Regions from separate parts of the Sporosarcina sp. P19 genome, predicted to be linked through region 2. Evidence: predicted binding sites of a transcription regulator. Region 2 holds the regulator's gene; the other holds the start of a gene.
The links. Region 2 encodes LexA, which represses DNA repair genes until DNA is damaged. Its sites were predicted from a motif close to CGAACATATGTTCG; they were not measured.
Positions count from the first base shown of each region.

Region 1 (16,777 bases), on a different contig from region 2:
CACCTGAAATGTTAATCCACGTTGGCCCTATCCTACCGCTCAACGATACTTCACCCAACCACCATCTTGTTTCTGGTCACTCCCACGCTTGCTTAATCGCCCAAGCACAAACGCGCCGGCGACTAGACCAATCATAGTATTCGTTTTCTTATTGAACACTTGCTTCATCATCAAGTTCATATTTTGCGGACGCTCCGCCAGTCTGCGCATGAAGTACCCGTACCAATCCTCGCCAAACGGTACGTATGTACAGAAATTATAGCCCTCTTTCGCCAACTGCAACTGCAACTCATGGCGGAAGCCGTACAGCATCTGGAACTCGAATTGATCACGTGAAATATCATGTTCTTTCACAAACTGCTTCACATGATTGATGATGTTATGGTCATGTGTCGCAATCGATGTAAACGCTCCGTGCAATAAGTGTTCTTCAATGATCTTAATATAATTTTCATCAATATCTTGTTTATCTATATACGCAACGTCCGGTGACTCTTTATACGCACCTTTTACTAGACGGATGCGTGTATCGTTGTATTTTTTCGTATCACCCAACGCCCGGTGAAAATAAGCTTGGATAACGGTTCCGACGTTTTCATAGCCCTTTGCTTTTAATTCGTCTAGTAAACGGAACGTCGGTTCAAGTCGTGAGTGATTTTCCATATCAAAATTAACAAACATTCCTACCTTGTTTGCTCGTTTGACGATTTCTTCTACTTGTTGTTCGCAAAACGCATAATCAATATCGAGGCCGAGCTGTGATGGTTTGATCGAGATGTGCGCATCTACTTCATGTTCTTGGATTGCGTCCACTACCGCTAAGATTTGTTCTTTCGCTTCAATGGCCTCGCTCTTTTCGTACACAAATTCACCCAAATTGTCGATCGTGCATGAAATGCCTGCTAGATTAAGTTCTTTGACACTAGTAATCATTTCTTCGATGTTAGTTCCTGCCACGACTTGTTGGGCCCCTAGTTGAAAGCCGTATTTTTGGGCAGCTTGATTCAGTAGTTGATTTTCAGATAAACCGATAAAGAAGTTTCTTAGCATAGTTTCCACCTCATTTGTATATTTCGTATATCGAAATTATAACACTATTCCGTCATGTAAGCCTATACATTTGTTTATTCAGTTATTTTCAAGTTCCTATGAACGGTAGCATTCGGTCTGCTGGACTATTCGGTTTAATGATCTCCTGTAAATCGAGCAAGGGAATCGGAAAATATGGGAAGCCGGCTACGTAAGGTGAAATTTCGTATAGTTGGAAGTAGACCACTAGACTCGTGTCTGCGATGTAGAAATCTTGATCAGGTTTGATTTTAGTGAATGGCTCAAGCACCGGAGTTTTCCATTGCTGAATATGGCGTCTGACATATTCCGATATCCGCTGCACATAAGGACTGCCTGGCTTGAACAGATCTTGTAGATTGTATTGCCTTCCCGTCTTCGTATCAAACGTCAGAGATTTGACGTAGGTCATTCCATGCGCTCCACCAGTGAACGAGTAGACAATTAAGTTAATACTAAAGAGATCACGCTGATTATTTTTGATTTCGTACGTTGCGACCATCTCCACAAGACTTGGGTCATAATAATTATTATCCTCTAGCATTTTATTCATTTCCTTGAACAGTACTTGATTTAGTTTCTGTTGAACTTTTGGATCATCCAGTTGTGTGATGACGGGATAAGACACATCCACTTTTGGCCTTCTATTTGATATGTGATACGTTTGAATAACAGCAGGATTTTTCATCATTTCATCCTTCCCAAGACATTTGTCTACTATATGCAAGGGACGGACAGAAAGTTTCTCGCTTTTTTCGGGGTCGTATGATAGGATAAACACTGACTGATATAAGGATGTGAAGTAAAATGATCAATATTACATTACCTAAACCGGACGTAACGATCGTTCGCAGAAAACAAGAAATGGGACCTGATGAAACGCCAATTAAGCCAATTTATGGTTTCATCGATTTTCATGATATTCCACGTGATAAAGGCGGCCTTTTGTTGTTCTTCAACCAAAGCGACGAGTTATTATTCGTAGGAAAAGCACGAAAATTACGTCCACGGCTAAAAAAGCATTTTGAAGACCAAGTGTCTCCATTACGTAATCACCGTGAAGAAGTAGCGAAAATTTCCGCTGTTATTATCGATGACCCAATGGAACGCGAAATCTACGAAACGTACGTAATCAACACACAGCAAGCTAAATACAACGTAGAAAAAGCATTTTTCAGAGACTGAGCTGTCTGCCTTCGCAGACGGCTTTTATTTTTGGTTAAAAACCATCTGCTCCTTTCGATAACTGGACATCTACCACATCTGCTACATGAATTCTTTCCGTTCCGAATGGATCACGCAGCACAATGGTCATCGTCTGCAAGTCGAGCGCTTCAATCTCCCCTTGATGAAAGCGAACTTCTCCATCATGCCAAGTTTTAATCCATGTCTCACCACGTCTGCGCCAAGCTATTTCAAGTGTCTCTTGCATCGTTTGTAGTTCCCAATCGGTTAACTCGGGCCGTTCAATATACTCATCTTCCCATTGCCAATCGCGTAGTCTCTCGAGGTGTTCAGGCAGCATGAGCGACGTCCACTTCAATTTCCCTCTATCTCGGTTCCTTTCCATCACATATTCCCCATTTCCTAAGCGTATGTATGTTCGTATTATACAGAACGTACATTCGAAATTCAATGGTAAAAAAGGCCATCGCTTTACATGCGATGGCCAAGTGTTTATTTAGGTAATTCGAATGAACCGACAAACACTTCCAGTTCACGCGCCATTTGATTGGTCTGCGTAGAACGTTCTGAAATTTCTTCTATACTCGCTGTCGTTTGCTCGGCAGCTGCTGCAATATTATTGGTCATGTCTTCAATATTTTGTACAGCGTGCGTCAAGTGCTCAATCAACTGTACCGCTTCTGTTGATTTCGCGGCTTCTGACGTCATCAAGTTTGAGATATTCTTGATTTCCGTGACAGTTTCTCCAACTGCCACGGAAATATTACTCAATGACTGAGACGTAAGCTTCACTGTTTCAGTACCCTTCGTGATGTGTTTCGTATTTTCCGATGTAGAAGTAATGACTTGCTGGATGCGATCCGAAATATCCTTCACCAGCTTCTCTACTTCGAGTACTTCCTGATTCGATTGCTCAGCCAAGTTCCGTACTTCTTCCGCCACTACCGCAAAGCCTTTACCGTGTTCACCTGCACGCGCCGCTTCAATGGATGCGTTCAGTGCAAGTAAATTGGTTTGAGCTGCAATTCCTGCGATGGAACCCGTGATGTTTTGGATCTTCGTCGTAGATTCAACCAAGTTTTGAATCGTATCTCCAACTTGTTGTGAACCATTTCGAATTAATTCCATATCATAGCTAATTTCCTCTGCGCGTTTCGCGCCTTCTAGTGCAATCTTCATCGTTTCATTGGAGTTAACGAGCATCGAATCAGCGCTTTGTTTCGTATTGTCTAAACCACTTGCTAATCCCGTAAGAATACCCGTTGCGTGCTCCGCAGTTGACGTACCTTCCGTAACAGCTGTGACGACTTCTTCAATATTATGTGCAACCATCGTAATCGCTTCACGCATTTCAGAAAGTGATGCAGAAGTTTCCCCTGCGTTTTCGGATAAATGCTGCGATGTCGTATTCATCGTCGCGATCATATCTTGTAGGTTCACCGTCATACGATTCAGTGTACGAGCCAAGTCGCCCACTTCGTCTTGTGATTTCACTTCTGTCGGTTGGACCGCCAAGTTACCATCCGCAATTTCCTTCGCCTGCTCAATTAAGCTCGTGATCGGCTTAGTTTTCCGGCGAATCAAGAATCCTGTTCCAATTGAAGCAAGTATCATAGGAATAATACTGATCATGATTCCGTCGCGTACAACGTCCCAAGTACGATGTTTGACGATGTTGGCATCGAAATCAATTACGCTGACTGCGATGATTTCTTTACTCGCATCCTGGTCTTCGTGTATTGGCGCATAACCCGAAAGCCGCTCTATACCGCCATACTCGTAAGGCTGAGAGTACGTCGAATGTCGATGTTCGAGTAGATCGGCAATCGCTTCTTTGTCTAAATGGAACTGGTCTCCCGGCTTAAATCCACTTGCTTTCAGATTATCGTCGAGGGCAATGATTTTTCCATCCAAATCCAAAATATATTGTGTTTCAAATATATTTTTGTGTTCAGTTGTCCAGTTCAATGTCTTCCCAAGTTCATTTTGTGTGTCGACGTCACCAGCCAATGCCTTTTCCATATCACCAGGTCGAATCAATCCAGTAGTAATATTGGCGCAGCCGTACGCCTCAATTCCTGCAGCATCATACAATTTGTCATAAGCAGTCTTATATGTAGCAAGTGATGTAATGATTAACATCACCACCAAGATTCCAGCTATAATAGAACCTAGCTGAAACGTTAACGAATCTTTAACTTTCATCAAACCTTATGCCCACCCTTCCTATTTGGTTTATCTAGTTCATTCGTTGTCTTTATCATACGCTATCAGTCTACAATTAAAAAGAAGAAAATGAAAAACTCTTTAATTTTAAAATAATGAGTAAGATGTAGGTATTATTATCGTGTCACAACTGTTTTATTTCGTATATAATATTGTATGATGAATAGTATATAAGCATAAAGTTTTTTGAAGGAAAAGGAGGTGTTCTTTTTTGACTGAAGAACAGACAATTTTCAATTTGGTACATTTAATGGATCAAGTGACAAATAAAATGCTGATCCGTTTCCAGCAAGAATCCAAGCTGTCCCTAGGAATCTCCCATATTCTTGTATTGCTAGAGTTACATAACAAAGGTGAACAACGTCCTTCTGACTTGGCTGAGACACTAGGCTTCACGCCCGCTTCATTGACGCACTTGTCGTCAAAGCTCATTAAGAGCGAATTTATTACGTTGCGTAATGATGAAGAAGACCGACGAACAAAGTATTGGGAAATAACTCCTAGAGGCCTAGAGATTTTGGGCGAAGCGCAGAAATGCGGAGTAAAAGTGCGTTCGGAGTTCTTTAGTCACTTATCGGAGGCTGAACGAAATAGTTTAGTCCAAATTTACACTAAATTAAATAACACGTTTGTTTGAGAGAAGCTGTTCCGTTGTGGAGCAGCTTTTTGTATTGGTAGAGCTCGTTGCTCGATAGATACGCCCGTGCGCTCTATGGCGTGTGGTATTCGCTCTATCTATGGCCGCGTGCGCTCATACTTTTACCACGAACGCTCTATAGCACGCGCTAGCCGCTCTATCAAACACCGCGTGCGCTCATACTTCCACCACGAACGCTCTATAACACGCGCCAGTCGCTCTATCAAACACCCCATCCGCTCATACTTCCACCACGAACGCTCTATCACACGTGCCATCCGCTCTATCAAACACCCCATCCGCTCATACTCCCACCGGCAAACGCTCTATAACACGCGCCAGCCGCTCTATCACCCCCCCACCCGACCATACTCCTACATACAAAAAAAGACTGCCCCATAAATCAGGACAGCCTCGAATGTTGTTTTAACGTAATTTGATAGACCCACCGTCTACCATCATCGTTTGACCCGTGATGTAAGAAGCGTCTTCGCTCGCTAGGAATACTGCTGTGCGACCGATATCTTTTTCTGGATCGCCTAGGCGTCCAAGTGGGTTTCTCGCAAGAATAGCTTGATAAGATTCCGGATTCTCTTGTCCCCAATGCTCAATGCCTGGTGTTTTGGCAATTGGGGAAATCAGGTTACACGTGATGCCATATTGACCCCATTCATTCGCCGCCACTCTTGTGATCCCGCGGATGGCTTCTTTCGCCGCAGCGTATGAACCTTGGTTCACATCGCCATTTAATCCTGCGCCGGATGAGAAGTTGATCACGGTTCCTTTTGACTCTTTCAAGTGCGGAAGAGCCGCTTGCATCAAGTAGAGCGTTGGATAGAATCCTGTATTGAACGACAGATCTATGTCTTCTTGCGTCATCTCTTCAATAGATTTCATACGTGAAGCATGTGCGTTGTTGACTAAGATGTCCAATTTTCCGAGCTTCGTTACAACTTGCTCGACAATGGAAGGTAATTCTTTTCGAACAGTTAAGTCCGCTTGAAGAAAAATCGATTGCGGAGAGATTTTCTGCAATTTTTCAATCGCTGCGTCGCCTGCTTCTTTGTTTAAGTCAACGATCGCGATAGTCGCGCCTTCTTTAGCGAATGCTGTAGCAATGCCTAACCCGATGCCGCCAGCTCCACCTGTAATGATTGCAACTTTTTTGTCTAATTTCATATGTACCATCTCCTTATTGATTATAGTTTAACATTAAATCAATTTCAGTGTACACTAATTAACCTCGACAACGCGCAAGCCTATATGAAAATTTCTGTCTGTGGAACTGCCGACGGTTTGCCGAATAAATAGCCTTGGAATAGTTGATAACCTTTCGCTTTCAACCATTCAAAATCTTCTACTGCTTCTATTCCCTCTGCTAAAGGAATCGCATCCACCGCCAGTGCTTTATCAAGAAACTCCCCTGCTATAAGCTGCTTAGCAGGATCAGTCGCCACACCTTGCACATACTTAATATCGAGCTTCATGTAGTTCGGTCGAAGGAAAGAAAGTACTTCAGCCGTGTTATAACCTTCCCCAACATCATCGAGGGCATACTCGAATCCTTTTGAATGATAGTACTCCAAAATCGTTTTTAAATGGTCCATGTCTTCCACTTTTTCCGACTCCACTACTTCAAAGATTAAACGGTATGGGTCAATTTCTAATTCGTTAGCTAAAATAATCGTCGATCGCAAGCAAAACTCCGGCGAATAGATAGAGGTTGGAATGAAATTAATGAATGCCTTTTGCGTAATATGTTTGGCATGGCGAACTGCTGTTAGACGACACACTCTGTCAAGAGCATATAATCTACCGCGCTCTTTTGCCGCGGAGAAAATTTCATTCGGATAAATCACTCTACCGTCTTTATGATAGAAACGCGCGAGCAATTCGTAAGCATAAATCTCGAGGTCGGGTGTAACAATAGGCTGATAATGGCTCGTCAATTGTTCATCTTGAATGACTTGATCAATCCACTGCATTTCGACTACGTGCAGGACTTCCGAGAGAGGCCGCCAGTCGGTTTGGTCGAGACGAAATTGAATAGTATCCATTTCTACTGCATGATCGACGCAAAAGTCGTATAATTCTTTTATCCCTTGTTCTTTCACATGAAATGTTTGATCTTCCTGGTTCACCAGCATATGAGCTCGTTTCAAATGATCTTCTATTGATTCGAACAGTGCTGTTTGCTTACAATTTTCAAATGAGACTTCATAATCAATCTCACGGACAATGCAACCTTTGCAAGGCATGTATTTCACCCCTTCAGTATTTGATGTGAAAATCATATCATATTTCAGGTACTTTTCTCACATAGGGGTGTGGAAATATAGTTTTTCTAGTTAAATAGCAGGCCAGTGTTTAGATTACTTTCATTTGTGGAATGACAAGGATATAGAACGTTTACACGTTTTGACGGAAGTTAGACGTTCAAGTTAGAAACGCACTTATTATGTGGAGGTGACTAGATTGAAGGTGCTCTTGTATATTAGTGCCATAGTCGCCGTTGCGGCTTTAGTGGTTATCGCAATTGCTATTATTAAAACAGCCAAAGCGGTCAAAGAAGCAATGACAGATGTAAAAGAAACGATGAAACGTGTGGAACTGAAAGTGGGCGGCATCACGGATAAAGCCGATCAACTCATGACTCAGACGAACCAAATTGCGGATGATGCGAATGCAAAACTGCAATCGGTTGACGGATTGGCGGCTTCAGCGAAAGAACTTCGCGAATCCACCCAGTATGTGCAGAACTCTATCGCTAAAATGGCGGATCAAGTATCAGCGCCTCCTGGCAAGTATGCCAAGTTGATGGAGCAAACGACTGCATTGTCAGAAGTGGCATCAAAAATGTACTACAAGATGAAGCAGAATAACGGAGAGAGGTGAACTTGATGGATTGGGTACTAGGAATAGGCGTATTGCTCATCGGCATCGCGCTAATTATTGTCGCAATCGTGTTAATTAAACCACTTGGAAAGTTGACCGAAGTATTGGAAAGCGTCAAGAAGACGACCGATACCCTACCGTCAACGGTAGCGGAAGTTACGGGTCAGACTCAGCAAATTCTTCATACGACGAATGATACGATTAGTAATGTAAACAAACAGATTTATGAAGTAACACCGGTCTTCCAGATCGTTGGGGATGTCGGCGAAGCTTCACGTGAAGTGACGACTGCCGCACTCGATACAACGATTCGTTTTAAAGATCGTGTAGGAAATGCGAGTGAGTTTGTTCGCGAGAAAGAGTATAAAGGATTGTATGGAGTGGCTACGTTGGCATTTTATTTGATGCAACAACGTAAAGAGCTGAAGAAGATGCGACCATAAGTGGAAGAGCTGTTCAGAGGGTCTTGTAGAGACTTTGTGAATGGCTCTTTTTCTATGATAAGAGGAGAAACCGTTGATTGACGTACTAGGCGGACGCTTTACTACACGGGAGTCGCCATCCGAAACAAAGAACAACTACGTTACGGCACATAAATCTTATAATGCAATTGCCACCGTTCATTCAATTCAATCGTTATTTTTTAATTAATTTTATACTATCTTGCTTACCTTTGAACTTTATAGTGATTCTGTATTCATCGTCCTCATATGTTTCATTATTAACAGTCCCCACTAAAAAGGAAATCGTGTTACCTTCAACTTTTGTCTTCATATCTTCAACATTCCCCGTAATCACGCCATCGTTACCTTCCAATTCAATGTCAATGTTATTTATATCCTCCCGAGATAACTCTAAATCCTTTAATTCGATTTCAACCCAATTCACCTTTTTTCCTCGTACAATATTGGATTGTATATGTAGCTTACATTCCAATACTTTCCCTCTCCATAAAAAACTACTTCATCAGAAACTACTTTTTGTGTGGTGGATGCACAAGCCGTTAACACGAGTATAAGAATAATGCTTACTATCCCTTTACACTTCATAATTAAACCCCTTTTTTGAAAAAGTTTATTTCATACTCACACTTTTCCCCCCTTACACTAACCATCCTATTCACATAATTGAGATGTAGTCTCTACTATTAGAATCCAAGTGTAAAAGCAAGAACTAGAAAAATCACTATACCTACACTTCGGGTAATCCATCCATTTATAGTCCAATTCCCCCTATGAGGATCCATTCTGCTCCAAATCATAAAAGCAATTATTAAAAAAGAAATAAACAATACCCAATTTGTCCAAACGTTATTAAAGTACTGTAAAGCCATAAAGCTAATTATTGCGTTTACAACAACAACAAAGACGGCATTTAGTATCAAGCTTAAGAGAAATGGTTTCCCCTGCTTACATATTCTTTCGCTAACGCCATATGAATACTTCCATTAATTGTTAATTGTCAATATTATAACACCCATCATTAATTTGATTATAAAATTTCTACTTTTTAAAATCGTGTAAGTTAATCTACCTGACATAGTTTTACTATTCATACTCAAAAATTTAACACTCGCCTGAACACAACACCCCAAAACCTAAAAAAAGACTGAAGGTCAAGCCCGATTGGGATTGATCTTCAGTCTTTTTCATCACTTAAAATGACGCATTTTCTGGTGCTGGTAACTTTTTTTGTGGGCGACCTTGTTCTGCACGATCCTTAGCAGCGCTCACAGATTGCTTGCGCTTCTTAAAGATGTAATAGCCTAACATGGCTGAGCCGTAGATGTTACCTAGTTTCTTGTTTTGCTCTGATGTGTCCTTGTGGTCTCCTTTTTGTTGAACAGAAGACGACACGTCCACTAACGAAGAAGTAAGTTGGTGTGTAGATTCTCCAAGGTCACCGATTACTTTGAACAATGGAGTCAGGTTTTCAATCTTAGTATTGATATCTGCTAATGAATCATTACTGTTTTTAATCAAATTTCCAGTTTCGTCCAATATACCGTCAAGTTGTTTCGGAAGCGCTCCTACTGTCTCATCGACGTCGTGCAGGATATTTCCGACTTGTTGTAATACCTTAGCGAAATAGATAGCTAAAATAACGAAGGCGATACCGATGAGTATGACGCCAATTCCAACGAGATCCATTTTCATACCTCATTTCCATTTACGTATTTTTTAAACTCTTCTTACCGCGTTGCCATGAATCGTAAACTTGGACACCAAACTCTCCATATTGAATGGCTTGAACGAATTTTTCCGTTCCTGGAAGAGAACCATCCTCTTCAAATTGTCTTGTCCGCTTGTTTATTTCTTCACTCAAGTACTGGCTTGAACGTCCGATATTTTCAATAGAAGAAAATAGAGGTGTCGTTGCAGCGAGTTTCACTTGAACATCTGTCGCCAGTTGTTCAGTCTCATTTAAAGTTCCATATAATTGCTCAATGCTCTTGTCGAGCTCTGCCTCTACCCCTTTTACTGTTCCCATAACTGTCAGCAATAAGTTCGAAGACTTCGTTAGTAACAATGAAAGGTAGATGGCGACAATCAATACCGAGATTGCGATTAATAATAAACCAATATACGCCATACACACATCCTCCTCTCTAACAAACTACATACACCTTATCATTCTATACCACTCTCAGTTTTTCTAAAACATTAATCATCCGAAGTTCTGCGATATGAGTGAATGAATTTAATTTTCGTGTGTAGTGAGAGCGAACGGAAACCAATGGTGATCACGAGATTACTACTTCTTATGTTTAATTTATATAGAAAAAGTTCAAACACTAATATGTAGATAGTGGATACACATTCACAGAATTCATTACCTGTAGTGTATGATCTTTCATCTTCAACGCAAAAAATCCTATGCTCCGTATGAGGGAGCATAGGATTTTTTGTTATTCTTCATGTCGTCCGACACAACGCTCGCATTCGTACATTACAGACTCTTGCTTTTCCTTGAACTGGTTCCCACATTCCGTACAAACCTTTTCCACCATTTGTCTTTTCTGCTCTGTGTTCTTTTTCATCGTCCATTCCCCCATTCGTTTTATTGTGATGCGCTGTACTGATACAGCGACTTTTCTTAAGACTAATATATAACAGAGTCGTCAGATTTGTCACTCTTTTCGGACGAAATCTGTTATTTTGCGATGGAATCCAAAAGAGCACGACGAATGAAGGTATTATAAAAGATGAAAATAAAAATGGCATGTCAATATCGAGACATACCATTTCTTTCCCCTTTACATCAGCAATCCGTAAACCATTACAGCTGCGATGATGACAAGAGTTATGACAAACACCGTCCATTGCATATTATCCGGCTTTTCTGGTCTACTATCCCATTTCTGCATGAATAAACGCTTCCTTTCTGGTGTTAGTGTCTCATTCATTAGTTTTCCCTTCTGTTTACGAATTAAACACCACTTATTTGTGTATAATCTAAAGAAATCTACATGTTTTATTTAAATTAATATATGTTTCAACGCTATTCCAAGATAGCAAAAAGCTTCCTTATTACCTAAATGTTTGATCCACTCTATTTGTTGAAAGCCCTTGCCAATCCAGTAAACGCTTACATTAACAGAAAGTTCCCAATAAAGTCACTACTATTAAAATAAACACACAATTTAGAACTTTCGTATGTTCATTCAGTTTTTTTCATGTTATTATGAGTAAACGTTGACTCAATAACGGAGGTTAGATGATAAGTTATGAAGGTGAAAAAAATGGAAACTCCAAGCGTTCAAGTAGAAGATATCTTAATTGCTAATCAGCTACTGAAAGACATCGTAGCTCATACGCCTTTACAGAAAAATGTTCGTCTATCGGAAAAGTATGACTGCCATGTGTATATTAAGCGGGAAGATTTGCAGCATGTCCGTTCCTTTAAATTGCGCGGTGCTTATTATAAGATGAAACGCATCGAAACAGAAGCACGTAAAAAAGGAATTGTCTGTGCGAGTGCAGGAAACCATGCACAAGGCGTAGCGTACGCATGTGCAAAACTGGACATTGACGGCAAGATCTTCATGCCTCAAACAACTCCTAGACAAAAAGTAAATATGGTGAAAATGTTCGGACGCGATCGTATTGAAATTATTTTAGTCGGAGATACGTTCGATGATTGTTTCGAAAGCGCGGTCGAATTGATGGAAAAAGAAAAGCGTATTTTCATCCATCCATTCAATGACAAGGATATTATCGCCGGACAAGGGACGGTAGCTGTTGAGATCATGAACGACATCGAAGAGCCGATCGATTACGTATTCGCGAGTATCGGTGGTGGTGGATTGATGTCAGGAATCAGCACGTACATTAAAAACTTGTCTCCGCATACGAAAATGATTGGTGCAGAGCCAGCAGGTGCAGCGAGCATGAAGGCTTCTATCGACGCGCAAAAGGTCGTACCTCTGGCAACGATCGATAAATTCGTCGATGGCGCGGCTGTCAAATGCGTAGGCAATCTGAATTACGACATTTGCAATAACTATCTCGAAAACACCGTCAGCGTCCCTGAAGGTAAAGTATGTACGGCCATTCTCGATCTATACAATGAACACGCGATCATCGCAGAGCCAGCAGGTGCCCTTCCAATTGCCGCACTCGATTTCTATAAAAATGAAATCAAAGGAAAATGTGTCGTCTGTGTGATCAGTGGTGGAAACAACGATATCGGTAGAATGCAGGAAATCAAAGAGAAGTCGATGATTTACGAAGGCTTGCTGTATTATTTCCTCGTGGACTTCCCACAACGTGCAGGTGCACTACGCCAGTTCCTTGATGGTGTACTTGGACCGGATGATGATATCACGATGTTCGAATATACGAAGAAGAATAATAAAGAGAGTGGTCCAGGTCTTGTCGGAATTGAGATTAAGCACAAGGAAGACTATAATGGCCTGATTGCACGTATGGAAAAGAACGGTTTCCCTTATAAAGAAGTGAACAAGGACAGTACGTTGTTCGGGTTGTTGATTTAATATGAGTACTGCCGTAAAAGTCATCGCGACTTCTTGCGGCAGTTTTTTTTATGGTTACACACATTATAGTGTAGTAATTAGACACCGCTGATTTGCGCTGCTGTGAGTGGTATTTTATTTTGGTTGTGGTTTAAAGTGGTAAAGCAAAACAAGTGATAGCGTACAGTACCCGACTAACAAACGCGTTTGGCGGGAGAGACTAGGCGGCTGCGGGTCTTTGCGACTCTTTGTTGGGACGTTGCTCGATTGGTTGGTGGGTACTGAAGTTAGTAAGTGTCTGCTTTTTGGACCCGCACAGGCACGTGGGGGATTGCCTACAGCCAGGAGCCAGCTGGCAAAGTGCCGCCAGTTGTCTCATGGCCACGGCCTACCCCGCAGTTGTGCCTGCGCTGCTAAGTGGTAGTTATTTAGGTTGTGGTTCTAAGGGGAAGAAGATCCGCGACTTGGTAATACTGATTTTGCACTTTTCGAAATAGAAGTATAGAAACTGCCTTACACTCGATGCAACGAAGGCGCCTGCTGTGGTAGGCGTAGCGAGGAGACAAAGACAGGCGCACTTTCCTGTCTCTGGCTCCTCGCGAAAGCCATCCACCAGCGCTGTAGTGGGGACAATGGACTTGCCACTTACATTGCCAGCTAAACAATAACCTCCTGATCAAACAAGAAACAGAAAATGCACGTGCAAGAACCACAACCCAACAGCGATTCTAATGCACCAATACTAATCTCTAACATAGCAAACCACAATTTTTGCCCATACCCATCCCACACGAATCTATTCACACCAACTATGAAAGGTTTCCGACATAAAAAAACTGGGTAATTAATTACTAAAACACATATAAATGGCACATGCTATCTGTACATAAGAAGAATACTTTTTATGAAAACTGCAGAAAAGGCGGTGACTCTAATATGGGCCCCAAACATAGTAAATTCAGTATATCCATACTCTTCATAATTCCCCTGCTCATCTTAGCTAGTCTCACGATTCCTCACTTCACAACGATTCAAAACGGTGCGGATGTTTATCTTCAATCGGAAACGATCACCGAGCAAGATGCGACCGAAAATTATGTTATGCTTCGCTACGACGTTGAAAAAGTACCAAAAGAACGTATGACTCCTAGTTTAGTGACAGCATTAAAAAAACCGGATGACCTCGGTCAGACACGGGTATTTGGCGTATTGGAACAAAAAGACGGTGTCTCTGAATTGGTTTCGTTGAGCGACAAAAAACCCGCTGAAGGTGTCTATTTAATGGGCTGGCTGGCACAGACGACCGATCGAGAGTATCGTCAAAACGATCATTACATCGTGAATTTCGGACTGGATCGCGTCTATGTTCCCGAGTTTGGCCACCGTGTTGCGGCAGACAGTGTGCAAGATCGAACGATGACAGCGCATTTTAAAGTACTTGACGGCAATAGCATTTTGCGCGAATTCCAAACCAATTAAAAGAAGCAAAAAGGAAGAGTACGGCTCTCCCTTTTTGCTTCCTTTTGCATTATAAACCTAGTGAGATATATTTTACTTCTAAATATTCATCCATACCTTGATGACCGCCTTCACGTCCAAGGCCACTTTGTTTAAAGCCGCCAAACGGAGCTTGTGGTGCTGACGGCAAGCCATCATTCAAACCTACGATACCATACTCTAATGCTTCACAAATCTGAATACCTCGTGTGATGTTCTCCGTGAAGACGTATGCCGCTAGTCCAAACACTGTATCATTCGCTCGCTCAATAACTTCTTCTTGTGTCTCAAACGTCGCAATTGGCAATACCGGACCGAATGTCTCGTCCTCCATACAAAGCATATCATCCGTTACACCTTTTAAGACAGTTGGTTGATAGAATAACCCCTCAATATGTTCGCCACCAGTGACGACTGTCGCTCCTTTGGATTTCGCATCTTGCACATGCTCATCCACTTTATCGATTGCATCCTGGTCAATTAACGGACCAATCTCGACGCCTATTTCTTTGCCGTCGCCGACTTTCAATTTCTTCGTTTTCTCTGCAATGCGCGTTGTGAATTCCTCCGCGATCGATGAATGAACATAAATACGGTTCGCACAGACACACGTTTGTCCGGCATTACGGAATTTCGCTGCGATAACGCCATCTACTGCTTTATCAAGATCCGCGTCCGCCATAATAATCGCTGGTGCCTGTCCGCCGAGTTCCAATGAAATCTTCTTCATCGTATCGGCTGCACCTTTCATCAACGTCTTACCGATTTCAGTAGATCCTGTAAACGTCAACTTGCGCACACGACCGTCTTCTTGCCACGCCTCTGCAATTTCACTCGCACTGCCCGTTACGATGTTAAGCACACCGTCCGGAATACCCGCTTCTTGTGCAAGCTCTATTAAACGAATCGCAGTTAACGGAGTCTGAGAAGCCGGCTTCATGACGACCGTACAGCCTGCAGCAAGCGCGGGACCAACTTTACGCGCAATCATAGCCGCTGGGAAGTTCCATGGCGTAATCGACGCGATGACGCCGACTGGTTGCTTGTGTACAAACATTCGCTTATTGGATTGCGTAGCTGGAATAGTTTCACCGTAAATCCGCTTGCCTTCTTCTGCAAACCAACTGATATAGCCATTTGAATAACGCATTTCACCAAGCGCTTCCGCTAACGGCTTCCCTTGCTCAGTCGTCATCGTTTCGGCTACGCTCTCTTCATTTTTCTCAATCAACGCATGCCATTTCATTAAATACGCACTGCGTTCATACGCCGACAATGCGGCCCAGTCTGAAAAAGCCGCAGAAGCCGCGTCGACCGCTTGTTTTGCTTCCGCTTTGCCGCCTTTAGGTACAGCACCGATCGTCTCACCCGTTGAAGGATTCACTACTTCGATTTGCGGTAAATCCGCACCAAATCGTTTTCCGTTAATGATCATTTCAGTTGATTTCATATTCAACCACTCCTTTATTTAGCATCATTGACACGTTCGACGGGAATATCTGCCACTATATCATTTAATACCCAACTGGCGAGAATTAAACCTGCGACCGATGGACAAAATGCGTTAGAAGCTGGAGGCATTTGTGCTTTTCGGATCGATGCATCGGCGTTCCCAACCGTTTCAAGGACGTCTTCCCGTACAACAATGGGGCTTTCATCGGAAAACACGACAGGCACACCTTTAGGAATTCCAAGCTTGCGCAAACGAAGACGCATCACTTTTGCTAATGGATCCGTATGCGTTTTCGAAATATCTGCAATCCGGAAACGGGTCGGATCTGTTTTATTGGCAGCTCCCATACTCGAGATCACTTTAATACCACGCTCGACACATTGCTGGATCAGATGAATTTTATAGCTAATCGTATCCGATGCGTCGATCACATAATCGGGCTTATATGAAAAGAATTCTTCAGACGTTTCCTCCGTGTAGAACATATGTAGATCGATCACTTCACACTCTGCGTTAATATCCGCAATCCGTTCTTTCATGACGGCTGATTTCGAACGTCCTACCGTCGACAAATAGGCGACTAGTTGGCGGTTGATGTTGGTGACATCAATCGTGTCTTTATCGACCAAAATAATACGTCCAACCCCAGTCCGCGCGCACGCCTCAGCTGCGAATGAACCGACTCCACCGACACCTAAAATCGCCACTGTCTTACCTTTCATTCTTTCTACGCCTTCTTTACCAATCGATAATTCGTTTCTCGAAAATTGATGTAACATCTATACCGCATCCTTTATGATTAATTGTATTCACTCTATCCTAAAACAGTCACCTGCACTCG
Region 1 covers NZ_PDYR01000015.1:29,638-46,414, forward strand. The annotation lists gene CSV74_RS13960 (proline dehydrogenase family protein) at 40-1,050, opposite strand; gene CSV74_RS13965 (DUF3298 and DUF4163 domain-containing protein) at 1,139-1,759, opposite strand; gene CSV74_RS13970 (nucleotide excision repair endonuclease) at 1,876-2,253, shown strand; gene CSV74_RS13975 (YolD-like family protein) at 2,288-2,638, opposite strand; gene CSV74_RS13980 (methyl-accepting chemotaxis protein) at 2,746-4,458, opposite strand; gene CSV74_RS13985 (MarR family winged helix-turn-helix transcriptional regulator) at 4,691-5,116, shown strand; gene CSV74_RS16675 (hypothetical protein) at 5,239-5,415, opposite strand; gene CSV74_RS13990 (SDR family NAD(P)-dependent oxidoreductase) at 5,543-6,295, opposite strand; gene CSV74_RS13995 (EAL domain-containing protein) at 6,376-7,374, opposite strand; gene CSV74_RS14000 (DUF948 domain-containing protein) at 7,598-8,011, shown strand; gene CSV74_RS14005 (DUF948 domain-containing protein) at 8,017-8,454, shown strand; gene CSV74_RS14010 (hypothetical protein) at 8,648-8,899, opposite strand; gene CSV74_RS14020 (DUF948 domain-containing protein) at 9,667-10,161, opposite strand; gene CSV74_RS14025 (DUF948 domain-containing protein) at 10,181-10,603, opposite strand; gene yhfH (protein YhfH) at 10,920-11,051, opposite strand; gene CSV74_RS16680 (hypothetical protein) at 11,268-11,417, opposite strand; gene ilvA (threonine ammonia-lyase IlvA) at 11,739-13,007, shown strand; gene CSV74_RS14040 (GDYXXLXY domain-containing protein) at 13,923-14,465, shown strand; gene CSV74_RS14045 (NAD-dependent succinate-semialdehyde dehydrogenase) at 14,515-15,933, opposite strand; gene CSV74_RS14050 (tRNA threonylcarbamoyladenosine dehydratase) at 15,948-16,715, opposite strand.
Region 1: the regulator LexA is predicted to act here: its motif matches at 2,661-2,674, upstream of CSV74_RS13975 (YolD-like family protein).

Region 2 (16,777 bases):
GTTGCAGAAGAGAATCAGCAGCAAACCCAAAAAACAATTGCATATTACGAAAGGTGTCCATATCGTAGTAGATCAATCTATCTTCCCGTTGCAGCAAGCAATTTATTTTGATAACTCGGATGGGAGAATGTTATTCGCCATTCCACGAGATAATAAAACGTATATTGGTACGACTGATACATTTTATTCGGATAATAAACAGCATCCTACAGCGACAGAAGATGATATACACTACATCATTGATGCGGTACGCGAAATATTCCCAAGCATTCATCTTCAACGAAAACATGTGGAATCTACGTGGGCAGGAATTCGTCCATTGATTGCGCAAGAAGGTAAGGATGCATCTGAAATTTCAAGAAGAGATGAAGTGTGGGAAACAGTTCCTGGATTGCTGACGATTGCAGGAGGGAAGTTAACAGGCTACCGGCAGATGGCGGAAATCGTAGTGGATCGAATTAATGAACAGCTAGAAAAGCCATCTATCAAGCAATGTGAAACGAAGAATATCGCCGTTTCAGGAAGTGACTTTATAGACGATGCAGCGTTGAAGCAATTTATTGATCTACAGGCGGAACGAGCACCTCAGTTCGGCTTAACTCCACAGCAAGGAGCGCGTCTTGCTGCGTTTTATGGAAGAAATAGTGATGAGATTTTCCAATTCGCCCACGCGATTTCAGCAGAGGAGAACAATTTGCCAATTAGTTTACGTGCAGAAATCTTATACGGAATACATCATGAAATGGTCACATCACCAAGTGATTTCTTTATTCGTAGAAAAGGGGATTTATATTTCCAAATCGATGTGGTGGAGTCATTGGCAACAAAAGTAACCGACTATATGGCAAAGTTGTTGCGTTACACGGACAGTGAGAAATCTATTCATGAAAATGACTTGAAAAATGCGATTGCGGAAGCGAAAGGAAGTGCAAGTTCATGACAGACCAGTGGATAGAAATGCGTGACGGTACTAAAGTGTATAGTACAAGTTATACACCTGAAACTAAGCCAGTTGCTCGTGTGCATATCATTCACGGATTGGCTGAACATAGCGGTCGTTATAAACGATTCGCAGAGTACTTACAGTCACAAGGGTATGTCGTTACGTTGCATGACCAAAGGGGGCACGGTAAGACGGCTACAGAAAACGGTCATGTATACGGCTATATAGGTAGGTCTGCCACATTTGACCAATTGGTGGATGATGCGTTTGAAGTGAATCAAGCATATCAACTACAATACAAAGAGCTGCCGGCAGTACTATTCGGACATAGTATGGGTTCCTTCGTTGCAAGGCGCTATATCCAGCTATACAGTTCTACGCTAAGCAAAGTCATTCTATCGGGTACTGGAACCAATTCTAAGCTCACTGCACATGCTGCGATTACATTCGCCGCGTATAGAGAAAATAAATTCCCTAAAGAGCAACCGGATAAAATTTTAAACGGTTTGGTGTTTGGCGAATATTCAAAACAATTTCCTGGGGAAGGTGAATTTGCTTGGCTATCACGCGATGTAGAAAGTGTAGTTGATTACAAAGAGGATGAGGCATGTGGATTTGTGCCGACTGCTCAACTGTTTCGTGTCTTAATTGAAGGAATGAATTCATTGGAAGTGCCTGAATTCTTGTTGAATATTCCGAATGAATTACCAATTTTATTACTTTCAGGTACAGATGACTTAGTAGGAGACCGTGCTAAAGGTGTGTGGAAAGTAGCCAAACAATTCGATAAAGCTAATCAACAGCGAGTCACTGTTCAGCTCTATGAAGGTGGAAGACATGAGATGCTTCAGGAAACTAACTATAAACAAGTGTATACAACTATCGTGGAATGGATGAAGCGACATGAACCTACCCGTTGAGGTACTAGCAGTAGTAGGGCCGACTGCTTCAGGGAAAACAGCGCTTAGCGTGGCACTTGCAAAACTATTAAATGGGGAAATCATTAATGGTGATGCGATGCAAGTATATAAAGAATTGGATATCGGTACGGCAAAGATTCATTGCTCTGAGATGCAAGGGATTCCACATCATTTCTTTGATGTAAAAGAACCAACAGAATCATTTTCTGTAGCGGAATATCAACTAGCAGTCAGGCAATGGATTGCCGATATTCAATCTCGCGGAAAATTACCTATTATTGTCGGTGGCAGTGGAATGTATGTTCAGTCGGTATTATTCGATTATCGATTTACAGAACAAGCAGCTGATCCGAAAGTGCGAGCGCGTTTAGAGCGAGAGCTTGAATCAGAAGGCGCAGATGTATTGCACGCAAGACTAGCAAAATTGGATCCGAAAAGTGCAGAGAAAATTCATCCAAATAATTATAGACGTCTAGTGCGTGCGCTTGAGATCCTCGAAGTGACGGGTCAAACAAAGCAAGACCATGAACAACAACAAGGGAATCAGCCTATGTATCATTCCTTAATTATTGGATTAGATCTTCCTAGAGAATTACTATATGAGCGAATCAATCTGCGTGTAGAACAAATGGTTCAAGCGGGATTATTTAATGAGGTACAGCAACTCTGGAATAAAGGAATTCGTCAAAATCAATCAGTACAAGCAATAGGCTATAAAGAACTGATCTCCTATTTTGATGGACTATTGACAAAAGAGCAGGCAATAGAAGCGGTAATGAAAAACACACGCAATTATGCAAAAAGACAGCTGACCTACTTCCGCAATAAATTGCCTGTCCAGTGGGTAGATGCGAATCAGTCGGGGGAAGAAGTTTTTCAAACAACTTGTAAGATAATAAAGGAATTTCAGAAGTGAGTATGGAATAACTAAATAACAGGGACAAGGAGGCAATTGAATGGCACAAGGAAATATGCAAGATACATTTTTAAATTCCTTACGTAAGAACAACACATTCGTTACAATTTTTTTACTAAATGGTTTTCAATTGAAAGGTCTCATCAAGTCATATGATAATTATACGGTTCTATTAGAAACAGATGGTAAACAACAGCTTATTTATAAGCATGCTATTTCTACGTATGCTCCTGCAAAACCAGTTATTTTAAAAGACGAACAATAAACAGGCGCTTGCCTGTTTTTTTGTTGTCTTTCATTTGGTATATAGACTTCATCTGGTAAAATAGAATATGATCAAATGAAATGAGGTACTACATATGCAAATTACACCCATTAATGAAGAATTACTAACAAAATCACAAGAAGCGGAAGAACTAATCGCTCCGCATGTGAAGAAAGTAGAAGAAATTGCGTTTTTTAACCAAAGAAAAGTCTTACAGGCATTCAAGAAAAATCAAGTAAGCGACTTTCATTTATCAGGCTCAACAGGTTATGGCTATGACGACAGTGGCCGTGATGTATTGGAACAAGTGTATTCGGATGTATTCGGATCGGAAGACTGTCTTGTAAGAAATCAAATTATCTCGGGCACGCATGCCATTACAATCAGCTTGTTCGGGATATTGCGCCCAGGTGACGAACTTCTTTATATTACAGGTAAACCATACGACACGTTGGAATCTATCATTTCCGGCAACGGCAAAGATACGGGTTCACTTGAGGACTTTCAGATTTCTTATCAGCATATTGATTTGAACGAGGATGGTTCTGTTGATTATGAGAAAGCAAAAGAGACGATTTCAGAGAAGACGAAAATCGTAGCGATCCAACGTTCGAAAGGCTATTCAAGTAATCCATCATTCAGAATCCATGAAATTGAAGCGATTATTAAAGAAATCCGCAAAATGAAAGAAGATGTCGTGGTCTTTGTAGATAATTGCTATGGAGAATTTGTGGAAATGAAAGAGCCTGTAGAAGTTGGAGCAGATCTAATGGCAGGCTCGCTCATAAAAAATCCAGGCGGTGGACTTGCTAGAACAGGTGGTTACATTGCAGGCAGAAAAGACTTGGTTGAGAAGTGTGCTTATCGTATGACTTCTCCAGGCCTTGGAGCTGAAGCAGGGGCTTCACTCGATACGTTACTTGAGATGTACCAAGGATTCTTCTTAGCGCCACACGTAGTCAGTCAGGCGGTTAAAGGCGCGTTATTCACATCGGCATTTTTCGCAAGCTTCGGTATGGATACAACACCGCATTACAGTGAGCTTCGAACGGATTTAATTCAATCGGTAAACTTTTTGAACGCTGAACAAATGATTGCGTTTTGTCAGATGATCCAGCAAAACTCACCGATTAATGCTCAATATGCCCCAGAGCCATCTTACATGCCAGGTTATGCTGATGACGTCATCATGGCCGCGGGTACGTTCATTCAAGGTTCCAGTATTGAGTTGACAGCTGACGGTCCGATCAGACCGCCATACACAGCATATATTCAAGGTGGATTGACTTATGAACATGTAAAATCTGCAATACTAGATTCGATGGAACAATTGCTTGAAAAGAAGTTGGTATAAAGAAAAAAGTGTATCGAAAACCTCTTGAGGTTTCTCGATACACTTTTTTTATCATTAATGAATCATCCGAAATACACCGATCACTTTTCCAAGAATGGAAACTTGATCTACAATGATCGGCTCCATGGAAGAGTTTTCTGGTTGGAGTCGAAAATAATCTTTTTCTTTAAAGAAACGTTTAACGGTTGCTTCATCTTCTTCTGTCATAGCTACCACAATTTCACCATTGCTTGCAGAGTGCGTTTGTCTGACAATTACACGGTCTCCGTTTAGGATGCCGGCTTCAATCATGCTGTCTCCTACAATCTCCAACATAAAGATTTCATCCTCTGAGGAACCAAATGTATCCGGCAATGGGAAGTACTCTTCAATATTTTCAATCGTCGTAATTGGATTGCCTGCTGTAACTTTACCAATCAACGGCACATGCATAACGCCATTTTTTAGTTCATCTAGTCCTTCTGGATCTAAAATTTCAATAGCTCGGGGTTTTGTCGGGTCCCTGCGTATGAAACCTTTACTTTCGAGTCGTGATAAGTGACCGTGAACCGTGGAACTTGATGCAAGACCTACAGCTTCTCCAATTTCACGAACGGAAGGGGGATAACCTTTTAAACGCACTTCATCTTTTATGAAAGCAAGTATTTCTTCTTGTCTCTTTGATATTTTCTTCAACAGATTCACCTCTTCTACTAGTTTGCGAGCAATGGTATACTCAACCATTATTTTGAATATAGTATAACATGTGTTCGATTACTAATCAAACAAAGGTTCTAATTTTGCTTGACATGGAATCATATGTTCTCTTATAATTAAGAACAAGTATTCCGAACATGCATTCTAAATGCGCAAATTCGAGGAGGAGTTATAATGGATTTTATTAAAGAATTTATCAAAAATAATTATTATTTCGCAGTATTATTGGCAATTTGTGTATCTTTTGCCTGGGTTCAATTTGATAAAATAGCCGAGGAAGATCACTACATAGAAATTGTTATTAATGAAGGGGATACACTTTGGCAGCTGGCTTCTAACTACTCAGAAGATATACCCACAAACCAATGGATTGAACAGGTGCGTTCACTAAATGAATTACCTACTGACCAAATCGTTTCAGGTGAATTACTCCGTGTGCCTGTTAAAATTAATAAACAAACAGATATCCGGGTAGCTGAAATAGGAGTAGGATCTAAATGACAGAAAAGAAATGTGTAATATACTGCCGTGTGAGTACGGAAAAAGAAACACAAGAACAATCTATTGTGAGACAGCAAGAGGAGCTTGAAAAATTAGCTGCTGAGCTAACCTATGATTGTGTTGGAATCTATACGGATCGGCAGAGTGGATATGATATGGATCGTGAAGGTCTTCTATCCATGTTGGATCAAATCCAAAACGATACAGTGGATGCAGTATTTATTCAAGATGAAACACGATTAGGACGTGGGAATGCTAGGGTTGCGATTTTGCATGTAATTGCTAAAAGTGAAACGACTGTGATTACCAATCATTCAAACGGTACGATTGAACTGAATGAAATGGATTCCATGTTACTAGAAATTCTCGCAATCGTAGAAGAATATCAACGAAAACTACATAATGCAAAAATACGTAGAGGAATGAAGCGTGCTGTTGACAGAGGTTATGATCCATCAAAGAATCTGCGAAATATTGACCAGGGACCGGGGCGTGAAAGACTTGAACTTCCAATAGAAGAAATTGTCTCACTTCGTAACAAAGGTCTCACATATGAAGAAATTGCAACAGTATTAAATGGATTAGGCCATGCGGTCAGTAAAGCTACAGTTCATAGAAGATATAAAGAGTTTATAGCGCAAGAACACTAATAGGTTGCACTTTTCCTTCAGGTTGTTTACATTTTATTAAACGACTAACTTTTGGAGGGTTTTAAAGATGCTATCAGAAAAGAAAATAAAACGTATTAATGAATTGGCAAATAAAAAGAAAACAACAGGATTATCGATTGAAGAGGCAAAAGAACAGACGCGGTTGAGAAAGGAATACTTGGAATCATTCCGTACAAGCATGCGTGAAACGATCGAATCGGTCAAAGTAGTAGATCCAGAAGGAAATGATGTAACACCAGATAAAGTTAAACAAGCAAGAGCGAATCAAAAACCGTTAAATTGATGATAGGTAAAGGATTAACATTGTAATTAACTCTAGAATTGACTACACTAGAGAAGGAATATGTACTATAAAACACTCATATGAGACAGGATGGAAAGGATGTACAGCATGACCGAAAAAATCGATCAACTGGCAATAACGACAATCCGAACATTATCAATCGATGCAATTGAAAAAGCGAATTCTGGTCACCCGGGATTACCGATGGGTGCAGCACCGATGGCTTACACACTATGGACGCAACATTTACACCATAATCCATCAAACCCTCAATGGTTCAATCGTGACCGTTTTGTACTTTCAGCAGGACACGGCTCGATGTTACTCTACAGCTTGTTGCATCTAAGCGGTTACGGCTTGACTATTGAGGACATAAAGAATTTCAGACAATGGGATTCCAAGACCCCTGGACATCCAGAGTATGGACATACAGTAGGAGTTGAAGCAACGACAGGGCCGCTTGGACAAGGAATTGGTATGTCTGTAGGTATGGCAATGGCTGAAAAACATCTTGCAGCAACATATAACAAACCCGGTTTCGATATTGTCGATCACTACACATATGCACTGTGCGGAGATGGAGATTTGATGGAAGGTGTAGCAGCAGAGGCAATTTCCATGGCTGGCCACCTTCAATTAAATAAACTAATCGTGCTATATGACAGTAACGACATCTCTTTAGATGGCGATTTGGATATGTCATTCTCTGAAAACATTAGAAAGCGCTTTGAATCATATGGCTGGAACTATGCCCGTGTTGAAGATGGAAATGATACAAGATCCGTTTCTGATGCAATTGAAAAAGCAAAAGGCAATACAGGCGGACCGACAATCATTGAAGTGAAAACTGTGATCGGCTATGGTTCACCAAACAAGTCTGGTAAAGCAGATGCACACGGTGCACCATTAGGTGAAGATGAAATGGCACTTACGAAAGAGTATTATAAGTGGACATTCGAAGAGGACTTCCACGTTCCTGAAGAAGTCTATGACCGTTTTAATTCGGCAACGGACAAACTTGGTGTTCAATCAGAGCAACAATGGAATGATTTGTTCGCAAGCTATGAAAATGAACATAAAGAATTGGCTGCACAGTTTAAACAAGCAATTGCAAATGAACTTCCTGGCGATTTAAAAGAACAAATGCCGGTTTATGAAGCAGGTGCTTCTGTAGCGACTCGTTCAGCATCTGGTGAGTCAATCAATGCGTTAGCGAATGCAGTTCCAGCTTTATTCGGCGGTAGTGCGGACCTTGCGGGTTCAAACAAGACGACGATCAAGAACGCGGGCGATTTCACTGCTGATGACTATGCTGGACGTAATATATGGTTTGGTGTACGTGAATTCGCAATGGGGACTGCTCTAAACGGCATGTCTCTTCACGGTGGAGTGAAAGTATTTGGTGGGACTTTCTTCGTGTTTAGTGACTATGTACGTCCTGCTATTCGATTGTCTGCATTAATGGGCCTACCTGTAACATATGTCTTCACACATGATAGCGTAGCGGTCGGAGAAGACGGACCTACACATGAACCTGTTGAGCAATTGGCTTCTTTACGTGCAATGCCTGGATTGTCTATCATCCGTCCAGCTGATGGAAACGAAACATCAGCAGCATGGCATATAGCTGCCACTTCAAAAGACACGCCAACTGTCTTAGTATTGTCTAGACAAAATCTTGAAGTATTGCCTAAATCACAAGAACTTGCGATGGAATATGTACCAAAAGGTGCTTATGTCGTATCACCTGCTACTAAAGAACAAGCGGACGGTTTACTGCTTGCAAGTGGCTCGGAAGTAAGTCTAGCGGTTGAAGCACAGAAAGCTCTAAAAGAGCATGATATCGACGTCAGTGTCGTCTCAATGCCTTCATGGGACCTATTTGAGAAGCAGGATCAAGCGTATAAAGATTCTGTTCTTCCAAAGAACATTAAGAAGAGAGTAGCGATTGAGATGGGAGCTTCACTTGGGTGGCATAAATACTCAGGTGATGAAGGAACTGTCATGGCAATTGATACTTTCGGTGCAAGTGCTCCAGGCGAGTTAGTCATTGAAAAGTATGGCTTTACTGTAGAAAATGTTGTAAAAGAAATGACAAATCTATTAAATAAATAAGTATACACAACGCACGGCTCTTATTATTAAAGAGCCGTGTATTTTTTTGCGCAGCTTTACGACAATAATAGTGATGAAGTTTTCCGCAAACTGACACGATTTACTTAGGACAAGTTCTATGATAGATAGTAGGAGGTGTTCGTTATGAGGAAGTATGAAATTTTTAAAATCAAGTCAGCGTATCAATCCTTCATAATGGGGCGTGAACGTTTATTATTTGAGATGCTAACAGTAGGCCCTTCTACAAGCTATCAAGAAATTGAATATTTATGTGATCGGTTGAATCAAAGGGAACTGGATAGCATCATTCAGAATACCTTAAGGAAAAATTTTGATGAACTGGATTCATATCATAATGAATATCGATTGACACACTTAATCAAGGGAGAGGTCTTCATCAAAATGGGTACACACAGTATAGAAGTGTACTGCCAAGGTTCAAGAATGTTAGACTTAGATTTATTTGTAGCACTATCATCTTCTACAGATCGTTTTTTTGCAGTCATGAATGAACAGGAAGAATGTGGGTGGCTCAAACCACTTAAACACTCTGAACGCATGATTCTAGAAAATACAATGATGTAAAAACTTCCGCACAATTTGCGTACAGTCATTGCTATTCACTGCTGCTATGTTGTATAATCCTTCTTGGTAGTATGTAATCGAACTATTTTTATGAGGGAGGTTTGGCAGTAATGACTTTATGGATAGCAATTTTATTGATCGTCGTCGCTTTGATCGGCGGAGTAGCACTCGGCTTTTTCATAGCACGTAAATATATGATGAATTATTTGAAGGAAAATCCGCCAATTAATGAACAAATGTTACGTATGATGATGATGCAAATGGGACAGAAACCTTCTCAAAAGAAAATTAATCAAATGATGGCTCAGATGAACAAAGTTCAAGATAAGCCTGCTAAAAAAAAATAAGTAAAACTCCGTGATCAGCAAATTTGCTAACACGGAGCTTTTTTATTTTTTACTGTCTAATATTGTCATTAATATAAACGGAATCGATTTAAAAACCTATGAACCGTTTGTAGATATTCATCGGGATTATCATTGTAAGATTTGGCATGTGCCCCTTTTGTGAAAAGCTTCATCATTTTATCGCCTTCTTTTAATTCGTATAACTCTTCCGTCATATGAGGCAAAATGAAAGTATCTTCCATACTGTGTATGAATAATACGGGTTTATCGATAAACTTCATCACTTCGCGGGGAGACACAGCTGCAGAAGTATAGCCATCACGTATCTTTAAAAATAAATTGGCGATTCGCAAGCTCATGGAAGTCTTAAATGGCATCTCTGTACGAATGATATGCAATAGTTGCTCTGAGAAATCCGAAAATGGACAATCTGATATATAGAAATCTGCTTCATCCTCATACGTACCTGCGTATAACAGCGTAGTGGCAGCACCCATAGATTCTCCGTGAATGCCAATCAAAGCGCGCTTACCTACACGTTTACGAACAGCTGTCACGATTTCTTTCAAATCCATTTTTTCATAAAATCCAAAACTCGTTGTTTTTCCACCCGAATCACCATGCCGCCGATGGTCAAAAATAACGGAATTAAATCCTAAGCGTTCAAACAAACGTGCATATTTGATGGAATTTACTTTGTTTTCCGTTACACCATGGCAAATAACAACCGTTCGCGTTGTATCTAAAGGTCGCAAGAAAATTGCACGTAAGTTATAGCCGTTAGGTGATGGAATCCAAATATCATCTTTTCTTACAGTTTCAAACCACTGATGATCAAAACGTTTAGCAATCATCTCGCGCTGCAAAATAAATTCAGAGTCCTTTATTTTTAAATACATCAGTCGATTCGTGACAAGAATCCCGAAAATTGTTAAAAACGCTGTAATAATACTTGATGCAATACCGACAATATACATTACTCTACGTTTCACCAAAATCCTCCCTTCTATTTTCTATTGTCTTTTATATAAGTTATACATTGCGGTATCGATAGGACGTGACAAATAAGGTGCAACTTCATCTACTGAAGCACATATTTTATCCATATCAACCCCTGTTTCTATCCCGACAGACTGCAATAGATATAACACATCTTCCGTTGCAACATTGCCTGTAGCACCAGGCGCAAAAGGACAGCCACCAAGACCACCTGCAGAAGTATCGAATCGATCAACCCCTGCTTGTAAAGAGGCATAAATATTAGCCAATCCTAATTTACGCGTATCATGGAAATGTGCTGTAATCAAAATATTTGGGAACTTTGTCTTTAGTGTTTTAAATAAAGTAAAACTTCCCAAAGGGTTTGCCATACCGTCAGTGTCGGTCACACTTAATTCATCTACACCCATATCGACAAATTTTTCGCAAAGGGCCAGAGTTTGTTCAGGTGGAATAACTCCTTCATACGGACAGTGAAATGCTGTGGAGATACAGGCTCTAACAAAGTGATGATCTATTTTGAGCTGATTGACAATAGGTCGTAGCGTCTCCACGCTTCCCGCAGTGGAGCGATTAATATTATGTCGATTGAATGTGTCACTTACACCCACAAAGACCGCCACACTATCTGCGCCAGCTTTTAAGGCATTCTCAACACCATGTGCGTTCGGTGTGAGGACAAGTTGCCTGCCTGTTTTACATACCCGGTCCATAATTTCTTTAGAATCAGACATTTGCGGAACCCACTTAGCCGATACGAAAGAAGTCACTTCCATTTCTTGTATGCCGGCTTGCTGTAAAGAATGTATAAAAGCTAATTTTTGATCAGTAGGAATACTGTTTTTTTCATTTTGTAAACCATCGCGCGGTCCAACCTCGATTAACGTCACGTTTTTTGGTAAACTATACATAAACATCCCCCTCCATCTATTGTACGTAATGTAAGCGAGTAAGGGCAATGTAAAACCCTTGACAATTAACTGGATAATAACAATGAAATGCAAATTATTTATTAAATAGAAAGTAGTGAAAATATGTCAAAAAAACAACGAAAAGCATCAACTAACCAAAAGAGCAATACAGTAGATGATTCTGCAACTTCACTTTCGGATCTAATGAGCGATGATGTGTTAGCTAAATTAAAAGGAATGAAACAAGAAATGAAGGCGGAAGAAGAAATAAAATTGGAACAGGAAAAAGAAAAGCGTATTCAAGAGCGAAAAGAACGTGAAAAAAATAAAAGTTTTGAAGAATTACTAGATGAGTATGGGTATGATGGAACAAAGTATTAAGAAGACTATATAAATAGGTGTGGGGTTACGTATACTAATTAAGTAAGTGCTTTATTAAAAGACCTTTTATAAAGGAGAGGAATTAATGAAGTTTTTGTATATTATGTATCGTGAGAAGCTAAATATTCAAAACGAACTTACATCCCAAAATAATTTAAAACGTGTTCATTTAGCACCCATTGAGCATCCAATTGTTCATTGGGTGCAAAGGAATCTAGAAACGATTCAAATACTGGATTCTGTTATATATTATGATCTATCAAAAGAAAAGGTAGAGAATTTTTATAGTACTTTATTAGATGCACATGCAGAAAAATCCAAGACCTCTCCAAGACCTTGGAAATACTTGCCCATCCCAACAGAAGAACAGTATATTTATCCAATTGCGCACTATGAAAAAGAATATGGTATCACGTATTACGAATCTTTATACAAGTACATAACGGTTTTTGGGGTCATATTAAATATCTTTGACTTTCAAGATAAACAATTAATTGTATTTATTCAATAGAAATGAAGAACGTGTTCAGGAGGATATAAAATGAAAAAGCTCGATGTTAAACTTTATGAGTATTTACTAGGAAAACTCCCTGAAATTACTACTTCCTGGCTAGCGATGAGAAAAGTGGAAAAAGATTCAATTTATTCGCTTAGTGCCCATCCTGAAATGGAAGAAACACTTCGGGAACAAAATAAATTCACGAATTTGACAGTCATTAGTAGTTTGCTTGATGATCCTGAAATCTTTGAAAAAAATAAAATAGAATGGGCAGCCGTTGTCGCTCTAAGTAGAGTGAACAGCAATACACCCATAGAAGAAGTAATAAAGGCTTTGAGTAAGCTTCGTATAACTTACTGGCGCTTAATAAAGAAATTTCAGTTAGTGAATGCAGATGAGATTAAACTCGAAGATTATATGCGGTGGAGTGAAACGCTTAATAATGCATTTGATCAGATTTATATCAGTTTTGCAGAAACCTATAATGAATATATCAATAGCAAGTTCGATGTTCAACAAAGTTTGATTAATGAATTGAGCTCACCAGTCATCAAAATTACCGATAAAATTGGAGTAGTACCGCTAATTGGAGAAATGGATGAACTGCGAGCACGCATTTTGTTGGAAAGTATTCCCGAAAAAAGTTTAGAGGCTGACATTGAACATTTATTCATTGATTTATCGGGAGTGACCGTAATTGATACACTGGTAGCCCAACAAATTTTTCAGGTGACAAAAGTGTTATCTTTATTAGGAACAAAATGCACGATCACAGGTATCTTGCCAGCAATTGCTCAAGCTTCGACAGAGCTTGGTTTAGATTTCACGAATATCCAAACATTTAGTTCCTTGCAATTAGCATTCACGAAAGAATTTCTAATTATGGAACAGTAAAAACCAAGTCACTTATGAGGTGACTTGGTTTTTATGATTTATTTACATTTTTCTTGGAAATCGAGCATGAATTTCTGCAAGGCCTGACATGCTTCAACTGGTACTGCATTGTAAGCTGAGGCACGACATCCGCCTACGGAACGGTGGCCGTTCAGCCCGACGAATCCTGCCTCTTTGGCTTCTTGTAAGAATTGTTTTTCCAATTCTTCATCTGCTACACGGAACGTGATGTTCATCAATGAACGACTGCCTTTTTCAGCATGTCCTGTATAGAAACCATTGCTGTTGTCAATCACGTCATAGATTAAGTTCGCTTTTTCTTCATTGCGCTTTGCGATCTTTTCCAAGCCGCCTTGTTGTTGCATCCAACCAAGAACTTCACCCAACATATAAATACCGAAAGACGGTGGTGTGTTATATAAAGAGTTACTTGACGAATGTGTACTATATTTCAAAATAGCCGGAATTCCGCTATTCGCATGTTCCAACAAGTCTTTGCGAATAATTGCAACTGTAACACCTGAAGGCCCAAGGTTTTTTTGTGCGCCAGCATAGATCATTCCGAATTTACTTACATCGATTGGTCTTGACAGAATATCACTTGACATATCCGCGATCAACGGAACATTTTCAGTGGAAGGGAAATCGTGGAATTGTGTGCCGAAAATTGTGTTATTTGATGTAATATGCACGTATGCATCCGTTTCCTCAAATGTAATTTCTTCGGAAGATGGGACGCGATTATAATTCACATCTTTTGTAGAAGCTGCTTCGTATACTTCACCGATTGCTTTTGCTTCTTTAATTGCTTTGTCTGACCATGCGCCTGACATGATATAGCTCGCTTTTTTACCTTCTGCTAAGAAGTTCATCGGTACCATTGCAAATTGTAAACTGGCTCCACCTTGCAAGAATAGTACTTCATAGTTTTCAGGAATTGCGAATAACGAACGCAAACGTTCAATTGCTTGATTATGTACTTGTTCATAAGTAGCACTGCGGTGACTCATTTCCATAATAGACATTCCTGATTCTTTGAAATCTACTAGTTCAGATTGTGCTTTTTCTAGAACTTCGCGTGGAAGAGCGGATGGCCCTGCGTTAAAATTATAGACAGACTTTTGATTACTCAACAAAATCACTCCTTCATTAGTTTACAAACCTAAAGTAAAGTATATAGGAAAAACTCTACATGGGGAATAGCTATCTGCCAATTCGCAATAAATCGCTCAACCAATAAGATGTTCGTCTTGTTTGTTTCGTTAAGAAAATGGGTAAATTGTAATCAAGCAGTATGTACATAATTATGTAAAGATCAGCTCAGATAAAGTCGAAACGAGGGAGATAGTATGAAAACAGATGGACGCAGAAAAAGTTCAAATGTAGAGGATCAAAGAGGGAGGAGTGGTAGAGGCGGAGGTGCGATCGCATTAGGCGGTGGTGGTCTTGGAATTGTCGGTATTATATTATTTCTCATTTTAGGTGGAAATCCAACTGATTTATTAGATAATAGTTCAGCAGTACCCGATCAGCCGTACGTGGAAACCGAACAAGACAAAGAATTGGCGGATTTTGTTTCGGTTGTGCTCGCGGATACAGAAGATATTTGGTCCGAGTTATTTGCTCAACAAGGAATTCAGTATGAGAATCCTACACTAGTTCTTTATTCAGGACAAGTGAATACAGCCTGTGGATACGGAAGTGCTGCTGCAGGGCCATTTTATTGTCCGGGCGATCAAAAATTGTATATTGACTTAGCATTTTATAATGAGTTAAAGAGTACATTTAAAGCACCCGGTGATTTTGCTATGGCCTATGTAGTAGCGCACGAAGTAGGACACCATGTGCAGACGCTACTTGGTATTTCGGATCAAGTGATGCCGTTACGTCAAAAAATGAGTGAAGAGGAATTTAATAAATATTTAGTGAGATTTGAGTTGCAGGCAGATTATTTTGCAGGAGTATGGGCACATCACGCGAAAGGACGGGGCTACTTGGAGCAAGGAGATTTGCAAGAAGCGATTACTGCCGCGGGTGCGGTTGGTGACGACACGATCCAAAAACGTGCAAGAGGGTATGTTGTTCCAGAGAGTTTCACACACGGTACAGCAAAACAACGAATTTATTGGTTTGAACATGGCTTTGAATTAGGTACGATTGATGGTGGAGACACATTTAAGCAAACCGAAAAATAAAGGTCGCGAACATCATTTTGTTTTTAAAATGACGTTCGCGATCTTTTATTTTGTTGCGGCTATAGCAGGTTCTGCTGGAATAATTTCTTCTTTTTCATTGCGTAGTCTTTTAATGTCCACACGAATGAGTAAGGAAATTACTAGAGCGACTGCGAATAAGCCAGCGAAGAACAGTAAGCTGCTTTCATAACTACCTGTAGTATCTTTCATCCAAGCGGCAAACATCGGCCCTGCCACACCAGCAGCAGACCAAGCTGTCAAAATGTAGCCGTGGATAGCCCCAAGTTGTCTCGTTCCAAAAATATCACCAATATACGCTGGTATAGAAGCGAAACCTCCTCCATAGCATGTATAGATTACGGCTAGTATGACTTGGAAAATAATTGCGTTTGTAGTGAACGGTAAAACAGCGAACAGAATAAGCTGAACGACGAAGAAGGTGGTATACGTATTCGGGCGCCCGATATAATCCGAAATCGCAGCCCAGCCAAGTCTTCCGGCCCCGTTAAAGATACCTAGTACACCAACTAGTGCAGCTGCTTGAATAGTCGTCATACCAATACTGTCAATCGCCATAGGTTTGGCGGCAGATAGAATCGCAATACCGCACGTGACGTTAATAAAGAGCATTAGCCATAAATAATAAAAACGTTTCGTTTTGACTGCTTGATTTGCTGTTAATTGAGCAAGATCTTCTTTAACATCAGTTTTACCTGAACGAACTTTTTCAATAAATCCAGGCGGTGCCCACCCTTCTTCCGGCTTTTCTAGATAAAGAGAAGAAAGCAACATGATAAGGAAATACGATACACCAAGAATATAAAAAGTGTTTTGTAATCCTACGTTGACGATCAAGTATTCCATGATTGGACTACTGATAGCTGCCGCGAATCCAAAGCCCATGATAGCCAGTCCCGTAGCCAGACCTCTGCGGTCAGGGAACCATTTGACGAGTGTAGAAACAGGTGCAATATATCCTACACCTAAGCCAATTCCACCGAGCATACCGTAAAAGACATACAGCATAGGTAATGAAGACATTCCTACTGCGAGTCCGGAACCCGTCACTCCCACTCCGAAGAACACAGCCGCAAGTAATCCTGCTTTTCTTGGACCGTATTTTTCTACAAAATGACCTAAAAAAGCAGCTGATAAACCAAGAAATAAAATGGCTATACTAAACGTCAGCTGTACTTGGCTTGTGGTCCATCCAAACTCTTCAATGAGTGGATTAGTGAAATTACTCCAGGCATAAACAGATCCGATGGAAATGTGGATACCTACTGCAGATAACGCGATCAG
Region 2 covers NZ_PDYR01000001.1:407,278-424,054, forward strand. The annotation lists gene CSV74_RS01985 (glycerol-3-phosphate dehydrogenase/oxidase) at 1-940, shown strand, start outside; gene CSV74_RS01990 (alpha/beta hydrolase) at 937-1,863, shown strand; gene miaA (tRNA (adenosine(37)-N6)-dimethylallyltransferase MiaA) at 1,847-2,779, shown strand; gene hfq (RNA chaperone Hfq) at 2,820-3,044, shown strand; gene CSV74_RS02005 (methionine gamma-lyase family protein) at 3,139-4,398, shown strand; gene lexA (transcriptional repressor LexA) at 4,453-5,073, opposite strand; gene yneA (cell division suppressor protein YneA) at 5,269-5,595, shown strand; gene CSV74_RS02020 (YneB family resolvase-like protein) at 5,592-6,245, shown strand; gene CSV74_RS02025 (DUF896 domain-containing protein) at 6,313-6,549, shown strand; gene tkt (transketolase) at 6,658-8,664, shown strand; gene sirA (sporulation inhibitor of replication protein SirA) at 8,809-9,249, shown strand; gene CSV74_RS02040 (YneF family protein) at 9,360-9,596, shown strand; gene CSV74_RS02045 (alpha/beta hydrolase) at 9,665-10,588, opposite strand; gene CSV74_RS02050 (hydroxymethylglutaryl-CoA lyase) at 10,610-11,506, opposite strand; gene CSV74_RS02055 (YqkE family protein) at 11,630-11,887, shown strand; gene CSV74_RS02060 (hypothetical protein) at 11,973-12,398, shown strand; gene CSV74_RS02065 (STAS domain-containing protein) at 12,429-13,280, shown strand; gene serC (3-phosphoserine/phosphohydroxythreonine transaminase) at 13,319-14,413, opposite strand; gene ypfJ (KPN_02809 family neutral zinc metallopeptidase) at 14,630-15,475, shown strand; gene CSV74_RS02080 (L-lactate MFS transporter) at 15,521-16,777, opposite strand, start outside.